Linked DNA regions of Kordia antarctica. The protein of the gene in region 2 interacts with the protein of the main gene of each other region in a pairwise test. Links are inferred from orthologs where the notes say so. Each region holds a gene or a part of one and is shown on either strand. Other genes may lie near its edges.

Region 1 (7,791 bases), 460 kb from region 2 along the record:
AGTTTCTTTAGGACATCCGCTAGGTTGCTCTGGCGTTCGTATTTTGATTACTTTACTGAATGTTTTAGAACAGAATAATGCAAAGTTAGGAGCTGCAGCTATTTGTAATGGTGGCGGTGGCGCTTCTGCATTAATTTTAGAAAGAGCTTAATTTTTCAATTTTAAAAATCATCTAATTTTATACATGCAATACGGAATTTGCAATTTGAGTATTGTTCCGCTTCGTGCTGAACCAACTGATACGAGTGAACTTGTATCACAGGTTTTGTATGGAGAACATTTTAAAGTGTTGGAACAACGCAAAAAGTGGAGTAAAATCCGTATTGCATTTGACAAGTACGAAGGTTGGATTGATAATAAACAATATTTAGAAGTCACTGAGGAAATTTATAAAGAGAAAAATAAAGAAAAGTTGATTCTCTCGGCTGATTTGGTTGAGTTTATTACGAATGATTCCCTTTTAATGCCAATTCCTATTGGTTCCGTTTTGAATTCGTTGTCGTTATTGTCACATGAACATGATGGAAATACGATTGGCGGAATTCATCCAAAAGCAACTATTATTAAAACTTCGTATATGTATTTGGGCGCGCCGTATTTATGGGGCGGAAAAACACCTTTCGGGATAGATTGTTCTGGTTTTACACAAATGGTGTATAAACTGAATGGTTATAAGTTATTGCGTGATGCTTCTCAGCAAGCTATGCAAGGTGAAGCGTTGAGTTTTATTGAAGAAAGTGAACCTGGCGATTTAGCTTTTTTTGATAATGAAGAAGGCACTATTATTCACGTCGGAATCATTATGGAAGATAATTATATTATTCACGCACATGGAAAAGTTCGTATTGATCGCATAGATCATTCAGGAATTTTTAATGTAGAAACTAAACGACATACACACAGACTTCGTGTGATTAAGAAGATTGTTTGATAAAAGATGTAAGACCGCTTACTTCGACTTCGCTCAGTACAAGCCGTTTTTTAGAGTCAAGAATATAGACTTTATATTGAACGCTTGATACACCATAATAATTTTTACAGGCAAGGTATTATACCAAATAAAGTACGTATACTTTGAGACATTTTTGATAATTTTAAATAACGTAAGTTCGATATAAAATTTCAGAGTGTTTTTTTTTGTCTTTTCCGCAGTATAGCAGGGATTTTTCGTTAAGAATTTTTGAATCCTTGGAGAAAATTTAGAAAAATTCATGCGGTTTTAGTTTTTTTCAGAAAGAAAAACTAAAAATACCTCTGGAAATCGAAGATTCATGAGTTCCAAAATATAAAATAGAAATCACACGAACTAAAAGCGCACTTTCTTTTGTTTCTTTTCTTTGTACGAACAAAGAAAAAGAAAATCAAATACTTAGCACTTATTTTAGAAATATGTTCAAAATTTCATTTGAGTAAACTTATATCGATCTCAGGTTAAATAATACCAAACAAACTTTAAAATTACAGTCTAAAATTCATTTGATATAAATACTACTCATATAAAAAAATTACAAGACATAAAAAAGCCTCGTTAACTAGTTAACGAGGCTTTTTTTATGTATTATTTCTGTTAGATTATTGCTCTCCTAACTCAGCCAATTTAGCTTTCACTTTTTTGACTTTTTCACTTTCTCCTAAGAAAGAATATAATCCTTTTAATTGCTTTAGGATACTAACATCATTGGGAACACTTTCAGAAATTCCTTCTAATACTGCTAATGACTTTCTATACAATGCAGTTTGTTGCGCTTTGTATTCATCATATTTTCTGTTATCTGCTGATGAATTTCCTAGTTCGTTCATTTTATCAACAACATCTGACGACTCGTCTAAGTATGTTTTAGATAAGTTGATTGCTGCATTTACATATCCAGGATCTAATTCTAGTACTTTTTTGTATGCGGCTCTTGCCTCTTCAACATCACCATTTTCAGCACTAATTACACCAATATTGTAATAAGAATCTACATCATTAGGGTTTTTAGCAATGATTTCTTGCATGATTTCTTTGAATTTTGCAGTATCTCCCATTTTGTAGTAGATGTTTCCTTTTGTCAATAAAAGTGAAGCATCATTAGGATTCATTGCAATTGCATCTTCTACGGCTGCTAAAGCTTTCTCATTGTCACCAATATGGTTGGTGTAAATCCAAGAAATGTTTTTTACAATCTCTGGTAATCTAGATTTTGTTTTTTCTTCTGTTGGATTTGAATGTGATTTTACTCTTACAGATACATCTCTTAATGTTTTTTCTGCGAACGATTCTTTTTTACCGTCTGCTACATTAATAGCATAATACTGAGTTTCTTCACCTGTATATCCTGTTTCTTTTAACTCTACATAATACTTTAAAGCAGTATCATAATCTTTTTCAGAAATTGAGTTCGATGCCGCGAAGTATAAGAAATTTTTATTTTCTGGCTGTAATGTATACGATAAATACAATAGCTCTGAAGCTTTCTTATAGTTTTCTTCTTTTTGAGAGGCAATGGCTTTTTCAACAATTTTACTAATCATTGTTTGCAACATTGGCTTCGCTTCTTTGGTGTATTCAAAATCTTTTTGCTCTTTTTCAAAAGCAAATAATTTATTGTAAGCATCACCAGCTATTTTTAAAGAAGCATCCGTATCCATTCCTTTTTCAGCAAGTTCTTGATACGTTCTTCCTTTTAGAAAGTAATATTGTGCTTTGTATTTTGCATCAGCACTTTCTATTGTAGATGAAATACTAGATAACGTTGCTTTAGCTTCTGTAGTGTTTCCTTTTTTCAATGCTTTCTCAACGGCTCTTAATTCTTTCTTTTGTGCAAAAGAAAATGCCGTAATTAACATTGCTGAGAAAATTAAAATTGTTTTCTTCATTTTATAAATGTTTAGATAATTGAGGTTTTTGTTATTATTCTTCTTCCGTTTCGTTGTCACTATTGTCATCTATATCAACAGCCGTGCCATCTTCTGTAACACCAGTGTTTTCAACATCTTCAACGTCTTCATCCTCATCTTCATTCTTCACTTTGGCTACCGCTGCAATAGAATCTTTTCCTTTTATGTTGATTAATCGAACTCCTTGCGTTGCTCTTCCCATTACTCTTAAATCAGAAACAGACATACGAATTGCAATACCAGATTTGTTGATAATCATTAAACCATCATCGTCCGTTACGTTCTTAATCGCAACCAACTTTCCAGTTTTTTCCGTTACAGAAATGGTCTTTACTCCTTTTCCACCACGGTTCGTAATTCGGTAATCTTCTAAGCTAGATCGTTTTCCATATCCATTTTCAGAAACTACTAAAATGTTGCTTTCCATATCGTTTACAGCAACCATTCCTATAACTTCATCTTTTTCATTAGCGAGTCTAATTCCACGAACACCAGAAGCATTTCTTCCCATTGGTCGTGTTTTCTCTTCTTCAAATCGAATTGCTTTTCCAGATTTTACAGCTAACATTACTTGACTGTTTCCAGTAGTTAACTTTGCTTCTAACAGTTCATCGCCTTCTTTAATGGTAATTGCATTAATACCATTGGTACGTGGACGAGAATACTGCTCCAAAGGTGTCTTTTTCACTTGACCTTTCTTCGTAGCCATAATCACATAGTGACTATTAATATATTCATCATCTTTTAAACTTTGTGTACAGATGAATGCTTTTACTTTATCATCTTTTTCAATGTTGATTAAGTTCTGAATTGCTCTTCCTTTAGATGCTTTACTTCCTTCTGGAATTTCATATACACGCATCCAGAAACATTTTCCTTTTTGCGTAAAGAATAGCATATATTGGTGATTGGTTCCAACAAATAGATGCTCTAAGAAATCTTCGTTTCTAGTTGCACTTCCTTTTTGCCCAACGCCACCTCTATTTTGTTCTTTATATTCTGTTAATGAAGTACGCTTAATGTATCCTGCATGCGAAATTGTAATAACTACTTTTTCATCAGGAATTAAATCTTCAATACTAACATCTCCACCAGCATATTCAATTAACGAACGTCTTTCATCTCCGTATTTATCTTTGATAACCGTAAGTTCTTCTTTGATGATGTCCATTCTTCTTGACTTATTTGCCAAAATATCACGGTAATCGTCAATGCTTTTCATGATGTCGTCGTACTCACCACGTAACTTGTCTTGTTCCAGACCTGTTAACTGACGTAAACGCATTTCCACAATCGCTTTGGCTTGAATCTCTGTCAATTCAAAACGTGTGATCAAATTATTACGAGCATCTTCAGCATTTTGCGAACCTCTAATAATAGCAATTACCTCATCAATATTATCAGATGCAATAATTAAACCTTCTAAAATATGCGCGCGCTCTTCTGCTTTGCGTAATTCATATTCAGTTCTACGCGTTACAACTACATGTCTGTGTTCCACAAAGTGATGAATCATTTCTTTTAGATTCAATAATTGTGGACGTCCATGAACCAATGCAATATTATTTACACTGAATGATGATTGTAATGCAGTATACTTATATAATGTATTTAAGACAATATTTGGAATCGCATCACGCTTTAAGATATAAACGATACGCATTCCTTTTCTATCAGATTCATCACGAATCGTAGAAATACCATCAATTTTTTTATCATTTACCAAGTCAGCAGTTTTCTTAATCATGTCTGCTTTATTGACTTGATATGGAATTTCAGTTACAATAATACATTCTCTACCTTGCACTTCTTCCATCGTAGCTTTCGCACGCATGACAACTTTTCCTCGTCCTGTTTTAAACGCTTCACGAACACCATCATATCCATAGATAATTCCACCTGTTGGAAAATCGGGTGCTTTTACGTGTTGAATCAACTCATCAATTTCGATGTCATTGTTTTCAATATACGCATGAATTCCATCAATAACTTCTGATAAATTGTGTGGCGGCATATTTGTTGCCATACCAACTGCAATCCCTGATGCTCCATTAATTAACAAACCTGGAACTCTTGTAGGCAATACTGTTGGTTCTTTTAAGGTGTCATCAAAGTTCAAAGAATGATCAACGGTGTCTTTGTCAATATCTGCCAACATATCGTCAGCTATCTTGCGCATTCTTGCTTCCGTATAACGCATTGCTGCAGGACTATCTCCATCAATAGATCCGAAGTTACCTTGTCCATCTACTAGCATATAACGCAAACTCCATTCTTGCGCCATACGAACCATTGCGTCGTATACAGATGTATCTCCGTGTGGGTGATACTTACCTAATACTTCTCCAACAATTCTTGCAGATTTCTTATGAGCCGAGCCAGACCGAACTCCGAGTTCATGCATTCCAAACAATACTCTACGATGTACGGGTTTCATACCATCTCTTACATCTGGAAGCGCACGTGACACAATGACTGACATCGAATAATCGATGTAAGCAGACTTCATCTCATCTTCAATATTAATAGGGATTAATTTTTCTCCTTCTGCCATGTATTTTATATTTTAATATTTCGAGTTTTACAAATCGGGTCAATATACAACATTTGCTAGTATTCAGAGATGATTTCAATAAGCATTTTAACGTTTTTTTATTAACAATTTTTAATAAGTTTTTTTGATAATTTAATAATATAATTTTTGAATTTGAAGTTTTTTTTCGTCTATTAGCTTACATAACCTTTCATCACGGAACAATTTTTGTATTATCCGTATTGAAATATTAATTTTAAGGTCGAAAGGAAACTAGATTTATGGATGATAATTTTTCCCCAAGAGTAAAAGATGTAATCGCCTACAGTAAAGAAGAAGCACTGCGTTTAGGCCACGATTTTATTGGCACAGAACACTTAATGCTTGGACTTCTTAGAGACGGAAATGGCAAAGCAATTAATATTTTAAACGCACTTGAAGTGGATTTGACTCACTTGCGGCGTAAAGTAGAGATTCTAAGTCCCGCAAACCCAAATGTGGCAGTAGCTCCAAACGAAAAGCGAAATTTACACTTAACGCGTCAAGCTGAAAGAGCGCTTAAAACGACATTTTTAGAAGCCAAACTTTTTCAAAGTTCTTCTATCAATACCGCACATTTATTATTGTGCATCTTACGAAACGAAAACGATCCGACAACAAAGCTACTAAATAAGCTTAAAGTGGATTATGATAATGTTAAAGAACAATTTAAGTATATGATAACAAACGATGACGATTATATAGACACTCCACGTTCAGAATCATATTCTGATGACAATAGTGGATCACAAGAACCTTCAAAAGAAAATCCTTTTGGAGCTTCTAATGCTGGCGGAAAAGTCAATAAAAAATCCAAAACACCTGTATTAGACAATTTCGGAAGAGATTTAACAGCTATGGCTGAAGAAGGAAAATTGGATCCTGTTGTTGGACGTGAAAAAGAAATAGAACGTGTTTCTCAAATTTTGAGTAGACGTAAAAAGAACAATCCAATATTAATTGGAGAACCTGGTGTTGGTAAATCTGCCATTGCAGAAGGTTTAGCAAACAGAATCATAAAACGCAAAGTATCACGTATTTTATTCAATAAAAGAGTCGTTACGTTAGACTTAGCAAGCTTAGTAGCTGGAACAAAATACAGAGGTCAGTTTGAAGAACGCATGAAAGCGGTTATGAATGAATTGGAGAAGAACGATGATATTATTCTCTTCATTGATGAAATTCATACCATTGTTGGTGCTGGTGGCGCAACTGGAAGTTTAGATGCTTCTAACATGTTTAAACCTGCGTTAGCAAGAGGTGAACTGCAATGTATTGGAGCAACAACATTAGACGAATACAGACAACATATTGAAAAAGATGGTGCACTAGAAAGACGTTTCCAAAAAGTGGTGGTTCAACCTACTACGGTAGATGAAACGATAGAAATTCTAGAGAATATCAAAGATAAATACGAAGAACATCATAATGTACGTTACACACCAGAAGCTATTAGAGCCTGTGTTATGCTTACAAATAGATACATGAGCGATCGTTTCTTGCCAGACAAAGCTATTGATGCTTTGGATGAAGCAGGTTCAAGAGTTCACATTATAAATATTGATGTTCCTAAGCAAATTCTTGATTTAGAACGTCAACTAGAAGAAGTGCGTGAACTTAAAAATTCTGTCGTTAAAAAACAGAAATATGAAGAAGCTGCCAAATTAAGAGACGACGAAAAACGTATTGAAAAAGAATTGGCAATTTCTCAAGAAAAGTGGGAAGAAGAATCCAAACAACACAAAGAAATTGTAAGTGAAGATAATGTAGCTGATGTAGTTTCCATGATGACAGGAATTCCTGTGAACAGAATTGCACAAAAAGAAAGTAACAAACTAGCACAACTTCCTGAATTAATCAAAGGAAAAGTAATAGGACAAGACGAAGCCGTTGGAAAAGTTGTAAAAGCGATTCAGCGTAATCGTGCAGGACTTAAAGATCCAAACAAACCAATCGGTTCATTTATCTTTTTAGGGCAAACTGGAGTTGGAAAAACACAGTTAGCTAAGGTATTGGCTAGTGAGTTATTTGATTCAGATGAAGCTTTGATCAGAATTGACATGAGTGAATACATGGAAAAATTCGCGATTTCACGTTTAGTTGGTGCGCCTCCAGGATATGTTGGATATGAAGAAGGTGGACAACTAACGGAAAAAGTTAGAAGAAAACCATATGCTGTTATTTTGCTTGATGAGGTTGAAAAAGCGCATCCAGATGTATTCAATATGCTATTACAAGTATTAGATGATGGGTTTTTAACAGACAGTTTAGGAAGAAAAATTGATTTCAGAAATACCATTATCATTATGACATCAAATATTGGTGCGCGTAAACTGAAA
Region 2 (4,131 bases):
TTTGTTTTCATTGATTAATATTTAGTAGAATAGTTGTTAGTGACGTAAAATTACTAAAAACAATAGGTATGCATGTGAAAAAATGCATTTTTCTGTTGATAAAAAGGGATTTACAGGTGTTTTTACTTAAAAAACGAACGTCAAAATATCGCTTCTACGGGCTTGGTTTATTTCTCTTTCATACAGGAAGAAAAAAACGGTTTCAAAATAGCGTAAAAGCTGTTTTAAGACATTTTAAGCAGTTTTCTGCAAAAAGGTCAAATGTTAATAACTATTTAAAAAGCAGCTTAAAAGTGTTTAAAAATGAATTTATGAAGTCTTATATTTGTTTGTTTAACAACAGAATGAATAAGAACGTTTTACGCAGTTCTAAAACTATAAAAATTTAAGCAAAACATATATGAGCGAAGAAAAGAAAGATCAATATTCTGCTGATAGTATACAGGCATTAGAAGGAATGGAGCATGTACGTATGCGTCCTTCCATGTATATTGGAGATGTTGGTACACGCGGATTACATCATTTAGTATATGAAGTTGTCGATAATTCTATTGATGAAGCACTAGCAGGTCATTGCGACGTTATAAGCGTTGTAATCAATGAAGATAACTCCATTACGACTGAAGATAATGGGCGTGGTATTCCAATTGGGATTCACAAAAAAGAAGGTGTTTCGGCATTAGAAGTTGTAATGACGAAAATTGGTGCTGGTGGAAAATTTGATAAAGATTCCTATAAAGTATCTGGTGGATTGCACGGAGTTGGTGTATCGGTTGTAAATGCCCTTTCTACTCACTTAAAAGCAACAGTTTTTAGAGAAGGAAAAGTTTGGGAACAAGAATATGAACGCGGAAAACCTTTATATCCAACAAAAGCAGTTGGAGATTCTGATAAAACTGGTACGGTAGTAATGTTTAGACCAGATGCGTCTATATTTACACAAACTTTAGAATACAACTACGAAACCATCGCAAATCGTATGCGCGAATTGTCATACCTTAACAAAGGAATCACAATCACACTTACGGATAAACGTAACAAAGACGAAAAAGGAGAATTTGTCCATGAAGTTTTTCATTCTACCGAAGGATTAAAAGAATTTATAAGATATTTAGACGGAAACCGTGTACAAATCATTAGCGATGTAATTGCTTTTGAAGGAGAGAAAAACGGAATTCCAGTTGAGGTTGCAATGACGTATAACACTTCGTATTCTGAAAATTTACATTCATATGTAAACAATATCAATACACACGAAGGTGGAACACACTTATCAGGATTTAGAAGAGGTTTAACGCATACGCTGAAAAAATATGCAGAAGGAACAGGATTATTAGACAAATTAAAGTTTGACATTGCTGGAGATGATTTCCGCGAAGGACTAACCGCAATTATTTCTGTAAAAGTCCAAGAGCCACAATTTGAAGGACAAACCAAAACAAAATTAGGAAACCGTGAAGTATCTGCATCTGTAAGTCAGGCAGTATCAGAAATGCTAACGGATTACTTAGAAGAACATCCAGACGACGCTAAAACTATTGTGCAAAAAGTAGTGTTAGCTGCGCAAGCGCGTCATGCCGCACAAAAAGCGCGTGAAATGGTACAGCGTAAAACGGTGATGAGTATTGGAGGTTTGCCTGGGAAACTGAGTGACTGCTCTGAGCAAGATCCTGCAAAATGTGAAGTATTTCTTGTCGAGGGAGATTCGGCAGGTGGAACGGCAAAACAAGGTCGTGACCGTATGTTTCAAGCAATTTTACCATTACGTGGAAAAATCTTGAACGTAGAGAAAGCAATGAAGCACAAAGTTTTTGAAAACGAAGAAATCAAAAATATCTTTACAGCGCTTGGTGTAACTATCGGAACCGAAGAAGATAGTCAAGCATTAAACCTTTCAAAATTAAGATATCATAAAGTAGTGATTATGTGTGATGCCGATGTCGATGGATCGCATATTTCTACATTAATCCTAACATTCTTTTTCCGTTACATGAAAGAATTGATTGAAAACGGACACATTTACATTGCTGCGCCACCATTATATTTGGTTAAAAAAGGAGCAAAACGTAAATATGCTTGGAACGATCAAGAACGTGATGTTATTGTTGAAGAGTTTGGCGGAGGAGCAGGAATTCAACGCTACAAAGGTCTTGGGGAAATGAACGCAGAACAATTGTGGGACACAACCATGAATCCAGAATTCAGAACATTACGTAAAATAGTAATTGATAGTGGAGCAGAAGCAGACAGAGTATTCTCCATGTTAATGGGAGACGAAGTGCCGCCACGTAGAGAGTTTATTGAAAAAAATGCAGTCTATGCAAATATTGATGCGTAATAATCATATTTCATAAAAACAAAAAAATGCCTCTTTTATGGGGCATTTTTTTGTGCATTAAAGTGATGCTAAAAAAAACGAATCATTCTTTGATTAATCGAGAAATATGCGTGTCTCCATCTTTATAAATAGTTTTTATAAAATAAATTCCAGGTGACAAAAATGATACGTCTAAGGAATTTTCTTGATGTGAAATTTTTGTTTCAAAAATAGTTGAACCTACTAATGAGAGTATTTCTATTTTTTCTACCGAAAACCCTTTGAAATTAAAATATAATTTCTTTTTTACGGGATTGGGATACATCACAATGCTTTTTTTACGAAACTTTTCAAGTGAAAGTATATAGTTTCCATGTACAGCTCTATTTCCTTCAGGCGTGTCAATTATTAATGTTTTATTACCATTACCTTCATCAATAATCTCATAATCAAAGGTTCTTGGCGAATTATAATTTCCAACAATTATAGTATCTAAGTATTGAGCTTCGAGTGTACAATAGAAAAAACATAATCCTAGGCTTACAGCTAAATCTTGAACTATAAATGTATCTGGATTGATGGTAAGTGATGATGATGAATTGAAAGCATAATTGATATCACCTCCGTTCGCATAAAAATCATAATTATTAGGTGATGATTCAACGAACTGAATTCCTGGATGGTAACCTTGGTTTGATGGATGCGGTTGTGTCACATTAATAGTATTCCCGTCAATTACCATATAATGTAATGTCCACATGTTTCCGCCTCCAATTAAATCTTGTTGTGCAAATCCAAAAGAAAAACAAATGAATGCACATATTAATAAAGTAATTTTTTTCATGTCGCAAAATTTTTACATAAAGATACGAATAATATTTATTGAGAAAAATGCAGTGTTTGCACGTATTGATGCGTAAATAATATTTTTTTTAGAAAACCATATCAAAGGCAATTACGTATTTAAGTATGTAGTTGCCTTTCTTTTTCTTTAAAAATGTAAAAAAGGGGCAATTTCCTGTATGTATTGTAGTACGTATTCATTATTTTTATCGCTTTAAATTTAACCTAACGAATTATGAAAAAATTACAACTCCTATTCATTGCTTTTTTAGCAATATCACATGTAAATGCCCAAGAAAATATTAACGAATTACTTGCTGCAGGTATTGATGATGCAAAAAGATTTACGACAGATTACATTGCGCCGGCATCAGAAGGTTTGGCTTACGGAATTAACACAGGTTGGTTTAATAGTGCAAAGGCACCAAAACGTTTCGGTTTTGAAATTTCAATAGTTGGAAATATATCTCTTATAAAAGATGAGAAAAAAGAATTTCAACTGAACGTTGCAGATTATGAAAATATTCGATTTCCAGACAACAGTCCGTCAAAAACGGTTGCAACAGCTTTAGGTCACAATGAACCTGATGTTACGGTAATAGTTACCTATGATGATCCAGTTTTTGGGAGTCAAGAAGTTGAAATTACATTACCAACAGGAATCGGTTCAGAAAATGTAGACATTATACCAACAGCTTATGTTCAAGCTAGTTTCTCACCATTTAAAGGAACACAAGTCAAAGCACGTTTCTTTCCAAAAGTAGATTCAGAAGATGTTGATTTAAGTACGTATGGTTTTGGAATTCAACAAGAATTTACTTCATGGTTGCCAGCCGAAAAAGCAATTCCAGTCGCTATTTCTGGTCTGATTGCGTATACACATTTAGATGCAAATTATGATTTTACTGAATCTAGTAATGTTAATGGAAACAATCAGCAAGTAGCAACGGAAGTAAATACCTTTCTATTTC

The links.
Region 1: the proteins of gyrB (region 2) and gyrA interact in binary tests that used the Escherichia coli proteins (3 or more experiments, as listed by UniProt). The link is inferred for Kordia antarctica from one-to-one orthologs.

Annotation. Positions count from the first base shown.
Region 1 is NZ_CP019288.1:1,593,376-1,601,166, forward strand. What follows is about bases 2,665-5,754. They hold gyrA (DNA gyrase subunit A), read right to left. Parts: upstream 5,435-5,754; coding sequence 2,894-5,434; downstream 2,665-2,893. Other genes in these bases: IMCC3317_RS06450 (tetratricopeptide repeat protein), read right to left, coding at 2,665-2,859; IMCC3317_RS06460 (ATP-dependent Clp protease ATP-binding subunit), read left to right, coding at 5,695-5,754. Outside these bases: IMCC3317_RS06440 (acetyl-CoA C-acyltransferase), read left to right, coding at 1-151; IMCC3317_RS06445 (C40 family peptidase), read left to right, coding at 185-931; more of IMCC3317_RS06450, read right to left, coding at 1,573-2,664; more of IMCC3317_RS06460, read left to right, coding at 5,755-7,791. UniProt on the Escherichia coli protein: A type II topoisomerase that negatively supercoils closed circular double-stranded (ds) DNA in an ATP-dependent manner to maintain chromosomes in an underwound state.
Region 2 is NZ_CP019288.1:2,056,018-2,060,148, reverse strand. The notes cover bases 1-2,869. They hold gyrB (DNA topoisomerase (ATP-hydrolyzing) subunit B), read left to right. Parts: upstream 1-400; coding sequence 401-2,338; downstream 2,339-2,869. Other genes in these bases: IMCC3317_RS08240 (T9SS type A sorting domain-containing protein), read right to left, coding at 2,421-2,869; IMCC3317_RS08250 (T9SS type A sorting domain-containing protein), read right to left, coding at 1-11. Outside these bases: more of IMCC3317_RS08240, read right to left, coding at 2,870-3,161; IMCC3317_RS08235 (DUF6588 family protein), read left to right, coding at 3,396-4,131. UniProt on the Escherichia coli protein: DNA gyrase negatively supercoils closed circular double-stranded DNA in an ATP-dependent manner to maintain chromosomes in an underwound state.